DNA from 2 places in the Acidovorax sp. LjRoot66 genome. Region 2 is predicted to be linked to the other one. Evidence: riboswitches for the same ligand, from Rfam matches in the RefSeq annotation. Region 2 holds a riboswitch; the other holds the start of a gene.
The links. A riboswitch is a leader RNA that binds a small molecule or an ion and turns the genes downstream of it on or off. The one in region 2 is predicted to bind thiamine pyrophosphate.

Region 1 (6,186 bases), 3.2 Mb from region 2:
TGGCGGATGGCGGGCAGGTTGTCGGGCAGGGTGGGGCGGCACTGCGTGGCCACCTCGACGATGCGCGCCTCGGCAAAGCCGCTGTGCACGGCATAGGCGGCGCTCAGCAACTCCAGCGTGGAGCGCACGCTGGCGGGCGAGAGGTCGTCGGACTCGATCTCGGTCGCGCCGATCACGAACAGGTGGTCCTCTTTGGGGGCGATGTAGATCGGGTAGCGCGGGTGCACCAGGCGCGTGGGGCGCTGCAGCGTGACCTCGGGCGCGTGCACGCGCACCACCTCGCCGCGCACGCCGCGCAGGGCGCGCCACGGGTCGCGTGCACCCAGGCCGCGGCAGTCCAGCACCCAGTCGGGCTGGCCCGGCTCGCCGGGGGCGAAGTCATCCGGGTGGCGCGGCGCATGCCAGTGCGTGTGCACGCCCAGGCGCTGCATCTCGTGCAGCAGGGCGGCCAGCAACTGGCGGTTGTCGAGCTGCCCTTCGCCGGGCAGGTACAGGCCTTTGGTGAAGCGGTGAGCCAGGGCCGGCTCCACGGTGGCCAGGCCCGTGCCATCAAGCACCTGCAGTGCGGGGAGTTCGGGAACGGCCCGGTGGTTGGCCTGCAACTGAAGCGTAAGCCGCTGGGCCTCGCCCGCGTCCTGGCGGTGCCAGACGATCAGCGTGCCCTGCTGCTGAAAGAAGACGGGTTTCTCCAGCCCTGCCAGCAACTGCGGCCAGCGCACCAGCCCGTGCTGGCCCATGCGCACCACGCCGGGCTCGGTCACCGCCGACTCGGCCAGCGGCGCCAGCATGGCTGCGGCCACCGTGGCGGCCGACTGCTCGGCTGCCGGGCCTGCGGCGTCGTAGATGTCCACGGCGTGGCCCTGGCGGGCCAGTTCGACGGCCAGCAGCCGGCCCATGAGGCCTGCGCCCAGAATGGCAAACGACGAGGAGGAAGGGAGGTTCATGCGTCCAGCTGTGCAACAGGTGGACAAAACGGGATGGCTTTCCGTCACTGTGGAAACTCCCCACGCCAGCATGACCTGGATCGGGTAGCGGGGCCGCGTGTACGCGGGCCCCAGGGTATTTCTCAGTCGCGCGCCGCATGGGCGGGACACCCCTGTTTCGTCCGTAAGCCGCAATTACAGCACAACCCTCCGGGCCGGTGCTGACCCAGGTCATGCGCGATAATTTTCCCCCTATGACTTCTGCCCCACTCAACGCGCCCGCTGGGCCCTCCACGGCCCCGCGCTATGCACGCGTGCTCTCGATTGCCGGCTCCGACAGCGGGGGCGGCGCAGGCATCCAGGCCGACCTCAAGACCTTTGCCGCGCTGGGCTGCTACGGCATGACCGCCATCACTGCCATCACCGCGCAGAACACCCGGGGCGTGACCGGCATCCACGGCATTCCGCCCGAGATGCTCAAGGCCCAGATCGACGCGGTGGTGCAGGACATCGGTGTGGACGCCGTGAAGATCGGCATGCTGCACTCGCCCGAGGTGGTGCGTGTGGTGGCCAACGCCATCCGTGAATACCAACTGCCCCATGTGGTGCTGGACCCGGTGATGGTCGCCACCAGCGGCGACCGCCTGATCGCGCAGGAGACCGTGGGCGTTCTGGTGCGCGAGCTGTTCCCGCTGGCCGAGGTGATCACCCCCAACCTCGACGAGGCCGGTTGGCTGCTGGGCCGCACCCTGGCGGGCCTGGATGACCTGGAACAGGCTGCGCAGGATCTGCTGGGCCTGGGCGCGCGCGCTGCACTGCTCAAGGGTGGGCACCTGCCCGGCGACTGGGTGGTGGACATGCTGGCAACCGCCCCGGGCCAGCCCGGCCACCGCCTGCAGTCGGCGCGCATCGCCACGCACAACGGCCATGGCACGGGCTGTACGCTGTCGTCCGCCATCGCCGCGCACTTGGCCCTGGGCCTTCCGCTGCAGCAGGCGGTGGAAGGCGCCCGCGCCTACATCCTGGGTGCGATTGCCGCCGGTGCGAATGTGGTCACCGGTGGCGGCCATGGTCCGCTGAACCATGGCTATGCGCCCGTGGCGCAGCGGGTGTTCTGATCAGGCTTTGGGCCGTGTTGCCCAGGCCAGGCCGAAGCTGAACACCAGCGCGGGCAGGGCAGAGCCCGCGCCCGGCAGCACCAGTGGCGCCAGGTGGTATACCGCGATGCCCACGAGCCAGATGGCCACGGGCAGCCAGTTGATCCGGGGTGCGTGCTGCAGCAGCGCCGAGGCGTTGGTGCCAAAGGCCAGGCGGCCGAGGATCACGCCGAACAGCGGCACGAACACCGAGCTGAGCAGCAGCAAGAAGGGCTCCAGGCTGTGCATGGGCAGCACCAGGGCCAATGCAGTGCAGCCGGCCGCCATGGCCATGCCCCAGCGGCGCACGCCCCAGCGCGGCAGCAGGCTGTGGGCCGACACGGCACCCGAGTAGGCATCGCCATAAGCGTTGTCCACCTCGTCGATCAGGATCAGCGACAGCGCGATCAGCCCGCCCTGGGCCAGAAGCAGGGCCTGCACCAGGTCCTTGCTCGGCAGGGTCAGCGCCACCAGCACACCCAGCGTGTAGCACCACATATTGGCCAGCGCGTACCCCAGCCAGGTGCCGCGCAGCGCCGATCCACCGTTTTTGCCATGGCGCGCATAGTCGGCCACCAGCGGCAGCCAAGAGATGGGCATGGCGATCACCAGGTCCAGCGCGGGCAGCACGCCCATGCCACCGGCGCCAGGCCGGTTCCACAGTTGATCGAAGTCCTGGGCGTTGGCCAGGGACAGAAACTGCCAGCTCAGCCACAGCAGCGACAGCACCACCAGCGGCAGCGCCACGCGCGCAATCACCTTGCGCACCAACTGCACCATCGACGCGCTGATCAGCAGCATCACCACGCCGCCCCACAGCAGCGTGGCCAGCACCGGCCACTGTGTGCCCGCCATGCTGCCCGACTGCCTACCGATGGCCACTGTGGCTTCACTCATCACCACCAGCTCGAACGTGCCCCAGCCCACCAGCTGCACGATGTTCAGGATGATGGGCAGGCTGGCAAAGGTGCGGCCATACACCGCATGCATCAACCCCGCGCTCGCCAGCCCGCTGTCGCAGCCCAGCTTGGCCACCCAGCCCAGCAGGCCCGCTCCCAAGATGGAGCCGGCCACGATGGCGATCAGCGCCTCCTTGGTGCCCAGCGCGGGCATGAGGTAGGCACCGACCTGCATGACCAACAGGCCCACGCCCAGGCTGAACCAGAGCGAGGCATGGTCATGCCACTGGAAGACGCGGCGCTCGGGTGAAACCGGCGCCAGAGCCTCGTTGGCGGGTGCGGCGGATGTGGAAACGTGGGCTGACATGGCGGTTGGGCTCTCCGTTCAAAAAACGACAGAGCAGGGTCAGCAGCGTATCGGCTGGCCCCCAACGCGCAGGCCTCTCACATGGGCATGAGGGCAGGGCGCCAGGTGTGGCGTATGCAAACTGCTTCCCTGCGCGAGGATGATCTCAATCAGGTTCAAAGGGACTCTCTCAGTCGGAGCTGCTTGCGCAGGCCGACACCCCTAGCGAATATCGATTCTATCGCCGGACTCCACCCGGAAGTAAAACGGCCCGCACGATGCGGGCCGCGAGGGGTAAGCAGTCCAACAAGGACGGCGGAATGCATCCGGGACGCTGTTATGTGGGCGGGGCATTCAGAATGATGCGATTCTGGGCAATGTCTTTTTCAATCTGATCGATGCGGGCATTGATGTCTATTAAATCCCGTTCGATATCGTCTGGCGGAGGGATCTTGATCGACTGATAGACCGCTATAGGACCGGCTATGGCTGCAAGCGCCCAGAAGAAATAATGGCCACCGTGGAGCTTTTCGCCGAACGCGATGACAAGGAAGATGGGAAACAGGAAGATGCCAGCCACAAGGGAGAGCAAAAAAACCACGGCGCGATAGGCGCGGGCTTTCCCCGGCTTCTCGTCCGCTGAGTGGATCAACGCTGCCTTGCTCTCTTGGGCATCGGCAAGTTCCCGGTCCAGGCGCACCAGTGCCAGTTCTGCCGCTGTGCGGTCCGTGCCCTTCTGCACCGCCCGGATGGCTGTCTCCACCTTCCTCAGCCAGACGATGCCGCCAGAACGCTCCACGATCTGCTCGGTACCGCAGTAGCTGCATGCAAAGCGCTTCAGATTCTCTCCAATCTCAAGTGGTGCCGAGCAATTGGCGCAAGAAAGTTTCAGTAACGGCACTGGGGTCCTCGGGTTGATGAAGCAAATTTACCATTGGTGACCCCTTGCAAACGGCGAGGGTGGGCCAGTTGCATGACATTGGAAGGTCTCCGTTCTGTCACATCCCCTCCCTAGACTCGCCCGCTTCACTCACGGGGAGAAAACCACAATGACAGTTCTTCGCAGCATCAGGACCATGGGCGCCGTGTGCGCCGCCACCGCACTGCTCGCCGCCTGTGGCGGCAGCGATGACAACAACGGCGAGCGCAGCGTCGGCTCCCTGCGCCTCATCGGCCAGCAGATCCTGCCGCGCCGCATGGAGTACCAGGGCACCGTCGTCGGCGGCATCTCGGGCATCGACTATGACGAGAAGAGCAACCAGTTCGTGCTGCTGTCGGACGACCGCACGACGACCGATTCGGCGAATGCGCCGCGCATGTACACCGTGCGCCTGAACTACGACGCCAGCAGCTTCAGCGGCGTGCAGTTCCTCTCGACCTTCAGCATGAAGCAGCCCAATGGCGCGGTGTACCCCAAGGTGCCCGATCCGCTCGTGGCCGACCCTGAATCGGTGCGCGTCGATCGCGCCACGGGCAACCATGTCTGGGTCAGCGAGGGCGACCGCACGCTGGCCTCGGGCACGAGCGCCGCGCGCATCATCGACCCGTTCATCCGCGAGGTGCGCCCCGACGGCACGCATGTGCGCGAGTACCAGATCCCTGCGATGTTCCGTATGTCGGCCGACAACACCGGTCCGCGTGGCAACCTCGCTTTTGAAGGCATTGCGTTCACGCCCGACAACAGCCGGGCTGCCGTGCTGATGGAAGGTGCGCTGCTGCAGGATGGCCCGGCATCGACCACCACGGCCGGCAGCGTGTCGCGCATCACGATGTTCGACCGTGCCACCGGTGCGGCCGTGGCGCAGTACGCCTATCCCGTCGACAAGGTGCAGGCCGTGCCGGTGCCAGCGGACCAGTTCACGGTCAGCGGTGCCACGGAAATCCTGGCTCTGAGCGGCACGCGCTTCCTGGTGCTGGAGCGCAGCTTCTCCGTGGGCGTGGTGGGCAACCAGATCCGCCTGTATGAAATCAACACCGCCAACGCCTCGAACGTGCTGACCACGCCCGCACTGGCCGGTGCCGCCTACACTCCCGTTACCAAGCGCCTGGTGCTCGACTTCGAAACGCTCAAGGGCCCGCTGGGCGGCATCGCCAATCTGGAAGGCATCACCTTCGGCCCCAAGCTGGCCAACGGGCGCGATTCGCTGGTGGTGGTGGCGGACGACAACTTTCCCACGGCAGACTCACAGACCGACCGCAACCAATACCTGGTGTTTGAAGTCCTTCCTTGATCGAGGTCATTCCCTAGGTCAGTGGCGGGCCCGGGAGGCCCGCCATGCTGCCTATAATTGGCCACCATGTTCCGGAGCCTTGTCGCCGTCTTTCTCCTGCACTTTTTGCTGTGCGTGGGGATTTCCGTCGTCGGTTCCAGCAAGCCCTATACGTCGTTCGATCCGCAGGACGTGGCGGCGCTGAGCCAGTCTGCACCAGGGCAGGAGGCGCCCGGTGCCAATTCCGATGCGGACGACCATGCCCTGCTCGATGACCGGCAGGACTTTCCTGATCTGCTGCAGCCCCAGCCCCTGCCCGATACCGGCACGGTTGCTGACAGGGGCCTGATTGCGCTGACCCCGGTGCGAACGCCTTCTGCGGCCATTGCGCCACCGCACAAACCGCCAAAAGCTCTGGGCATCCTCGCCTGAGCGTCCGGCCCACGGCCGGCTCCCCCTTCGCTGCTGAAGCGGTGTTTCTCCTGGGAGGCTGCCTCCCGGCAGCCTTGCGCCACGCGCACCTGGCTGTTGCCGCATCCCCCTCTGCACCGAAGCGCCCACCGGTATTCCCTGCGCCGCCGCCCCGTGGCGCCAGCGACCGGCCCCCGACATTCACCATGGAAATCGCCACCGTGCCTGCTTTTCTTCTGCCCAAGCGGCTGTCCGACCCTT
Region 2 (6,186 bases):
ACATCGGTCAGGGTCTGCACCCGCTGGGAGAACAGCTGGTCCAGGGTGCTGCGGGTGCGCTCCAGCGCCAGATACCCCATGGCACCTATGACCACGAGCAGAACCAGGGAGAAAATCGTGCCGAAATAAAGACGTGCGCGGATGGAAAGACGGCTGAGCAGGTTCATCGCTCTTCCTTACATTTTTTGACAACTCAAGCATAGCAACTTTGGTGCCATAGGGTGACTTGTCCCTACGGAGCGTGTGTGGGCGCGACTGTATGCGCCCCGCACGCTCCACCCCAGAGGGTATGTACCGCCCCCCTGCCCCCAGCAGCCAAACTGCGGGGGCAGTAGCCACGCTTATTTCACCGGGTGGATGGGCACATACAACTCGCCACCGCCGCGCTGGAATTCCACGGCCTTGGCTTCCATGCCATTTGAGAGCGCTTCGCTCTCTGCCAGGCCCTTCTGCGCCGCGAATTCGCGCACTTCCTGCGTGATCTTCATCGAGCAGAACTTGGGCCCGCACATGGAGCAGAAGTGCGCCACCTTGGCACTGTCCTTGGGCAGGGTTTCGTCGTGGTATTCCTTGGCAGTCTCGGGATCCAGGCCCAGGTTGAACTGGTCCTGCCAGCGAAAATCGAAGCGCGCCTGGCTCAGGGCATCGTCGCGCGCGCGCGATCCCGGGTGCCCCTTGGCCACGTCGGCCGCATGCGCCGCGATCTTGTAGGCAATGATGCCCTGCTTGACGTCGTCGCGGTCAGGCAGGCCCAGGTGCTCCTTGGGTGTCACGTAGCACAGCATGGCCGTGCCCATCCAGCCGATCATGGCGGCGCCGATGGCCGAGGCGATGTGGTCATAGCCGGGGGCGATGTCGATGGTCAGCGGGCCCAGGGTGTAGAACGGTGCCTCATGGCAAGTCTTGAGCTGCTCGGTCATGTTGGCCTGGATCATGTGCATGGGCACGTGGCCCGGGCCTTCGATCATGGTCTGCACGTCGTGCTTCCAGGCCACCTGGGTCAACTCGCCCAGGGTGTGCAGCTCGGCAAACTGCGCCTCATCGTTGGCGTCCGATGCACAGCCGGGGCGCAGACCGTCGCCCAGGCTGAAGGACACGTCGTAGGCCTTCATGATGTCGCAGATGTCCTCGAAATGCTCGTACAGGAAGCTCTCGCGGTGGTGCGCCATGCACCACTTGGCCATGATGGAGCCGCCGCGCGAGACGATGCCCGTGCGCCGCGCCGCCGTGAGGTGGATGTAGGCCAGGCGCACGCCGGCATGGATGGTGAAGTAATCCACGCCCTGCTCGGCCTGTTCGATCAGCGTGTCGCGGAAGATCGCCCAGGTCAGGTCTTCGGCCACGCCGCCGACCTTCTCGAGTGCCTGGTAGATGGGTACGGTGCCGATGGGCACCGGGCTGTTGCGCACGATCCAGTCGCGCGTGGTGTGGATGTTCTTGCCGGTGGACAGGTCCATCACGTTGTCGGCCCCCCAGCGGATGGCCCAGACGAGCTTTTCGACCTCCTCCTCGATGCTGGAGGTGACGGCCGAGTTGCCGATGTTGGCGTTGATCTTGACCAGGAAATTGCGCCCGATGGCCATGGGCTCCACCTCGGGGTGGTTGACGTTGGCAGGGATGATGGCGCGCCCGCGCGCCACTTCGTCGCGCACGAACTCGGGCGTGATGGTGCGCGGGATGCTCGCGCCCATGGGGTTGCCCGCCAGGCGCTGCTCGCGCCCGGCATCGGCCAGGTACTGCGCCATCCACTCGCGCTTGCCGTTCTCGCGGATGGCCACGTACTCCATCTCGGGCGTGACGATGCCTTGGCGCGCGTAGTGCATCTGCGTCACGTTGGCACCGCTGCGCGCGCGCAGGGGCTTGCGCTGCAGCGCGGCCGCTTCGGCGCGCAGCTGGGCCAGGCGCACGGCGTCCTCGCTCTTCTGGCCGTCGTCCAGCGCCAGAGGCGCGCGGCCCTCGTAGTGCTCCACGTCGCCACGGCCGGTGATCCAGCCGCCGCGCACACTGGCCAGGCCGCGGCGCACGTCGATCACGGCGTCGGGATCGGTGTAGGGGCCCGAGGTGTCGTAGACGCTGACCTGCTCGCCGTTGGTCAGTGCGATGTCGCGCACGGGCACGCGCAGCTCGGTGTGCAGGTGGCCTGGCAGGTAGGCCTTGCGCGAGGCCGGGAACGGCTCGCGCGTGGCGGCCAGCAGCTCGGCGAATTTTTCACGGGCGAGGGGATCGGGTGCATTCATGGGGCGGGTCTCCAGTTCCGGTGGCAAAGGGAATTGCTCCGGAATGGACCTGCGCCCCGCACACGCGCCATGGCGCATGTACAGCCCACCCTGCGGGCCAGCAGGGGCGCGCACGGGCATAGAGGTCGGCTCTTCTTCCGCCGGTATGAACCGGATCAAGTTCGTCGGGTTCGCAGGCAGCCTGATTGTTGGTCAGGCCCCATGCATCTCAGCGCTTTCGCACACCCCGGAGCAGGTGCCAGTATATCGATACCGGCCTGCGTTGTTTCTACGGATTTGCATTCGATCGTATGACTAGGCGGGAGCCGCAGACAGTGCTGTAGCACGGCAAGGCGAACCAACGACGTTAGACGGTTGAAGGCAAATCCGTATCAGATGCGCCCGATGATCGCCACGGCGAAGAAGAACACAGCTGCGATGACGGTCCACTTGAGCACCACCAGGCCCCAGCGCTTGTAATGGGGCTGACCGGTGCCCGCGTAGAACGCGAACGATACGGCGGCTGCCAGCAGCAGCGCCATGACGGCCCAGCGAAAGAGCACCATGGCGGGTGCTTACCAGGCGCGCGCCGGCTGCGCAAAGCCGCGCGGTGCCTGGCGCTCATCCTCGAAGGTAACCTCTTCCCAGGCATCGGGCTGGGACAGCAGTTCGCGCAGCAGCAGGTTGTTCATCGCATGGCCCGAGCGGAAGGCGCTGTAGGCCGCCAGCAGAGGCTTGCCGATGATGTACAGGTCGCCCATGGCGTCGAGGATCTTGTGCTTGACGAACTCGTCGTCGTAGCGCAGCCCGTCGCTGTTGAGCACCTTGTAGTCGTCCATCACGATGGCGTTGTCCAGCCCGCCGCCCAGGGCCAGGCCGTTGGAGCGCATCATCTCCACGTCGCGCGTGAACCCGAAGGTGCGCGCCCGCGCGATGTCGCGGCTGTAGTTGCCCTCGCCCAGGTCGAACTCGACGCGCTGGCCGGTGGAGTCCACCGCAGGGTGGTCGAAATCGATCTCGAAGCTCAGCTTGTAGCCATGGTAGGGCACGAGGCGCGCCCACTTGGCCTGGGCACCAGTGCCCTCGCGCACCTCCACCGGGCGCTTGACGCGGATGAAGCGCTTGGGGGCTTTCTGTAGCTCGATCCCCGCGCTTTGCAGCAGGAACACGAAGGAGGACGACGACCCGTCGAGGATGGGCACCTCTTCAGCCGTGATGTCCACGTACAGGTTATCGAGCCCCAGGCCGGCGCACGCCGACATGAGATGCTCCACGGTATGCACCTTGGCACTGCCGACCCCGATGGTGGAGGCCAAGCGCGTGTCCGTCACCGCGTCGGCCCGGATCGGGATGTCCACGGGCTGGGGCAGATCGACCCGGCGGAACACGATGCCGGTGTCGGGCTGCGCAGGCCGCAGGGTCAGCTCGACCCTCTGGCCACTGTGCAGCCCCACGCCGACGGCGCGGGTCAAGGTCTTGAGGGTGCGTTGCTGGAGCATTCTCGCATTGTAAAAGGGCGGGCCCGTCCCTGCTCGCCGCAAGACCATGGCAAGGCCTTACGGCACCCGCCACAGTTTCCCGCAAAGGCCCCGATACACATAGGCACTGGAGGGTATTGCGGGGCTGCTGCCCTCTGGCTCCACGCTCACCGCCAGCTCCACCGCCTTGGCAAACACGGTTTCAGACGAGGCGCCCAGTTGCAGGTGCACGAAGGCCCCTTGCGGCAGCGGCGCCACGGGGCTGGCCTTGCCCGCCGCATCCAGCGACCACAGGTACAGCACCTGGCCGGCAGGCACCGGCACTGCGGCCACGCGCTTGATGTCCACCGTGCGGCCCTGCCGCAGGCTGGAGACGATGAGCCCTGGGCGCCCGTCGGTCAGGCCCAGCACCCCCACATAGCTTTCGGGCAATTGGGTGGAGGCCGGTGCATCCGGCCCACCATACTGGGCCTGCCAGAACGACGGCAGCAACACCCCCACCATCAGACCCAGTGCCAACGCGCCCGCAGGGGCTGGTTGCAGCAACCGCCTCCACCACGGTACCGGCACCGCAGGGCCCCGGAACCCCAGGCGCTGCTCGATGGCACGCCAGGTAGCGGGTGCCGGCGCCTGGGGTGGCAGGGCCAGCAGCGCGGGCGCCATGCACTCGTTCCAGCGCGCCACGGCTTCGGCCAGATCGGGCCGCCGCGCGAGCAGCTTCTTGAAGCGGCGGCGGGCGCCCCCCTGCAGCGTGCCCAGGGCGTACTCGCCTGCCAGCAGGTCCACGAGCCGGGGGTTCTGGTGCCATGTCATGCGCAGGACTCCATGCAGTCGCGCAGGCGCGCCAGGCTGCGGCGCATCCAGGCCTTGACCGTGCCCAGGGGGCGGGCCAGGCGCTGGGCCAGCTCGGCATGGGTGAGCCCTTCGTAGTAGACCAGCAGCAGCGCGCTGCGCGGTTCGCTGTCGATCTGGCCCATGCAGCGCCCCAGGCGCGAGCCGTCTTCCTCGGCCAGCAGCAGCTCCAGCGGCGAGCCGCCTTCGGCTGCGGCATCGTGCACCTGTTCCTCGCCATCGGCATCGCGCCAGTGCAGCGGCGTTTCGGGGCGGCGCTTGCGCAGTGCGTCGATGGCGCGGTTGCGTGTGACCACGCACAGCCACGACAGGCTCAGCGCCTGCCCCGGCGCACCGGTCTGCGGCCGGTTCCACAGGTGCACGAAGACCTCCTGCAGCACGTCTTCGGCCAGGGCGCGGTCCTGCACCACACGCACGGCCACCGCCAGCAGCCGGCTGGCCACCAACTGGTACAGGCGCTGGAAGGCCGATGTGTCGCGCAGCACCACGCGCGACAGCAGCTGCGCCACGGCCTCGGGCAGCCCATCGGCGGGCAATGTAGCGGCAGTCATCGTGGCACCGCGAAGAGCTGCACAGGCATACCCGAAGCCTGTGCAAAGCCGGCACGGATCTCGTCGAAGGTCCCCACGCGGATGTCTTCGAAGTCACCCCAGCGCAGCGGCGGCGGCAGGTCGCCATAGACCTCGCTGGGCGCATGCAGGCAGGCGTATTCGGCCGCGGGGTTGAGCACGAAGCGCTCGTTGCCCGGCAGGCGCTGCGGCTTGCCCGGCACCATGCGCGGGTCGCGCGTGAAGCGGTTGGGAAAGATGCGCTGGATGCGCCGCGTCACCGGGTCCTGCGAGTAGCAGTACACATAGCCGGGGCGCAGCACCGCAATGTCCAGGCTGGCGCTGCCGCGCTGCGGTACCCCCAGCGCCACGGCAAGGGCCGCAACCTCGGGCGCAGCAGCGGGTGCAGGCGGTGGCGTGGCTGCGCTGGCGTCGCCGGGCGCTGGTGCTGCGCCGGGCACGGCGGCCAATGCGGCGCCCGATGCGCGCGTGGAGGCATTGCGCGGCAGCGCCTTCAGCGGGCCGCGTGGCACCTTGGCGAGCACGAAGGAGCGAAAAAAACCCTCGTCCAACGCGCCTTGGGCAGGCAGGCCGAGCGCCTGGCGGTAGCTGCGCAGCGCCGTGGCAAAGGCGGCGTCGGCCTGGTCGTCGATGGCGCCGTCGTAGTAGCGCCGCTCGCGCATGCGCTCCTTGTAGAAGGCGATGCGTTCGGCCTCGTCCATGGACAGGAACCAGTCGGCCAGTTCGCGCTGCACCTCGGCATCGCTGTCCGTGGTGCCCAGGCACTGCCAGTAGGGCGCGCGCAGCAGCTTGCCCACCAGCTCCACGGCGGCCAGCTCGACCATGTTGCGCGCCGCCTGCGAGGGGCCGTCGGCGCGCGAGGTCGAGAACGAGAACACCACGCCGATGCCGGGGTTGACCAGTTGCGCCTGGCCATCCGCCGCGCTGGCGTCACGGCTGGCCAGCACGGTGGTGTTCTTGGACGACACGCCGGGCAGCAGCGTCATGCTTGCAGTCTCCACCACGGCGGCGTCCAGGCCCAGCACCGAAAATTTGGTCTCGCTGCCGAAGCGCACGCCGAACACCGATTGC

Region 1: it holds a riboswitch for thiamine pyrophosphate, as region 2 does, so the genes downstream of both, ACSQ3Y_RS21360 (purine-cytosine permease family protein) here and thiC (phosphomethylpyrimidine synthase ThiC) in region 2, are expected to answer to the same signal.

What each region holds. Positions count from the first base shown of each region.
Region 1 covers NZ_CAXUQU020000001.1:4,540,937-4,547,122, reverse strand. Annotated here, with positions in the region: gene ACSQ3Y_RS21370 (FAD-dependent oxidoreductase) at 1-944, opposite strand, end outside; gene thiD (bifunctional hydroxymethylpyrimidine kinase/phosphomethylpyrimidine kinase) at 1,178-2,041, shown strand; gene ACSQ3Y_RS21360 (purine-cytosine permease family protein) at 2,042-3,325, opposite strand; TPP riboswitch at 3,435-3,538, opposite strand; gene ACSQ3Y_RS21355 (hypothetical protein) at 3,642-4,205, opposite strand; gene ACSQ3Y_RS21350 (esterase-like activity of phytase family protein) at 4,354-5,535, shown strand; gene ACSQ3Y_RS21345 (hypothetical protein) at 5,602-5,946, shown strand; gene ACSQ3Y_RS21340 (hypothetical protein) at 6,147-6,186, shown strand, end outside.
Region 2 covers NZ_CAXUQU020000001.1:1,390,376-1,396,561, reverse strand. Annotated here, with positions in the region: gene ACSQ3Y_RS06470 (methyl-accepting chemotaxis protein) at 1-167, opposite strand, end outside; gene thiC (phosphomethylpyrimidine synthase ThiC) at 342-2,237, opposite strand; TPP riboswitch at 2,353-2,476, opposite strand; gene ACSQ3Y_RS06460 (hypothetical protein) at 2,609-2,782, opposite strand; gene lpxC (UDP-3-O-acyl-N-acetylglucosamine deacetylase) at 2,792-3,715, opposite strand; gene ACSQ3Y_RS06450 (anti-sigma factor) at 3,773-4,507, opposite strand; gene ACSQ3Y_RS06445 (sigma-70 family RNA polymerase sigma factor) at 4,504-5,097, opposite strand; gene ACSQ3Y_RS06440 (DUF4384 domain-containing protein) at 5,094-6,186, opposite strand, start outside.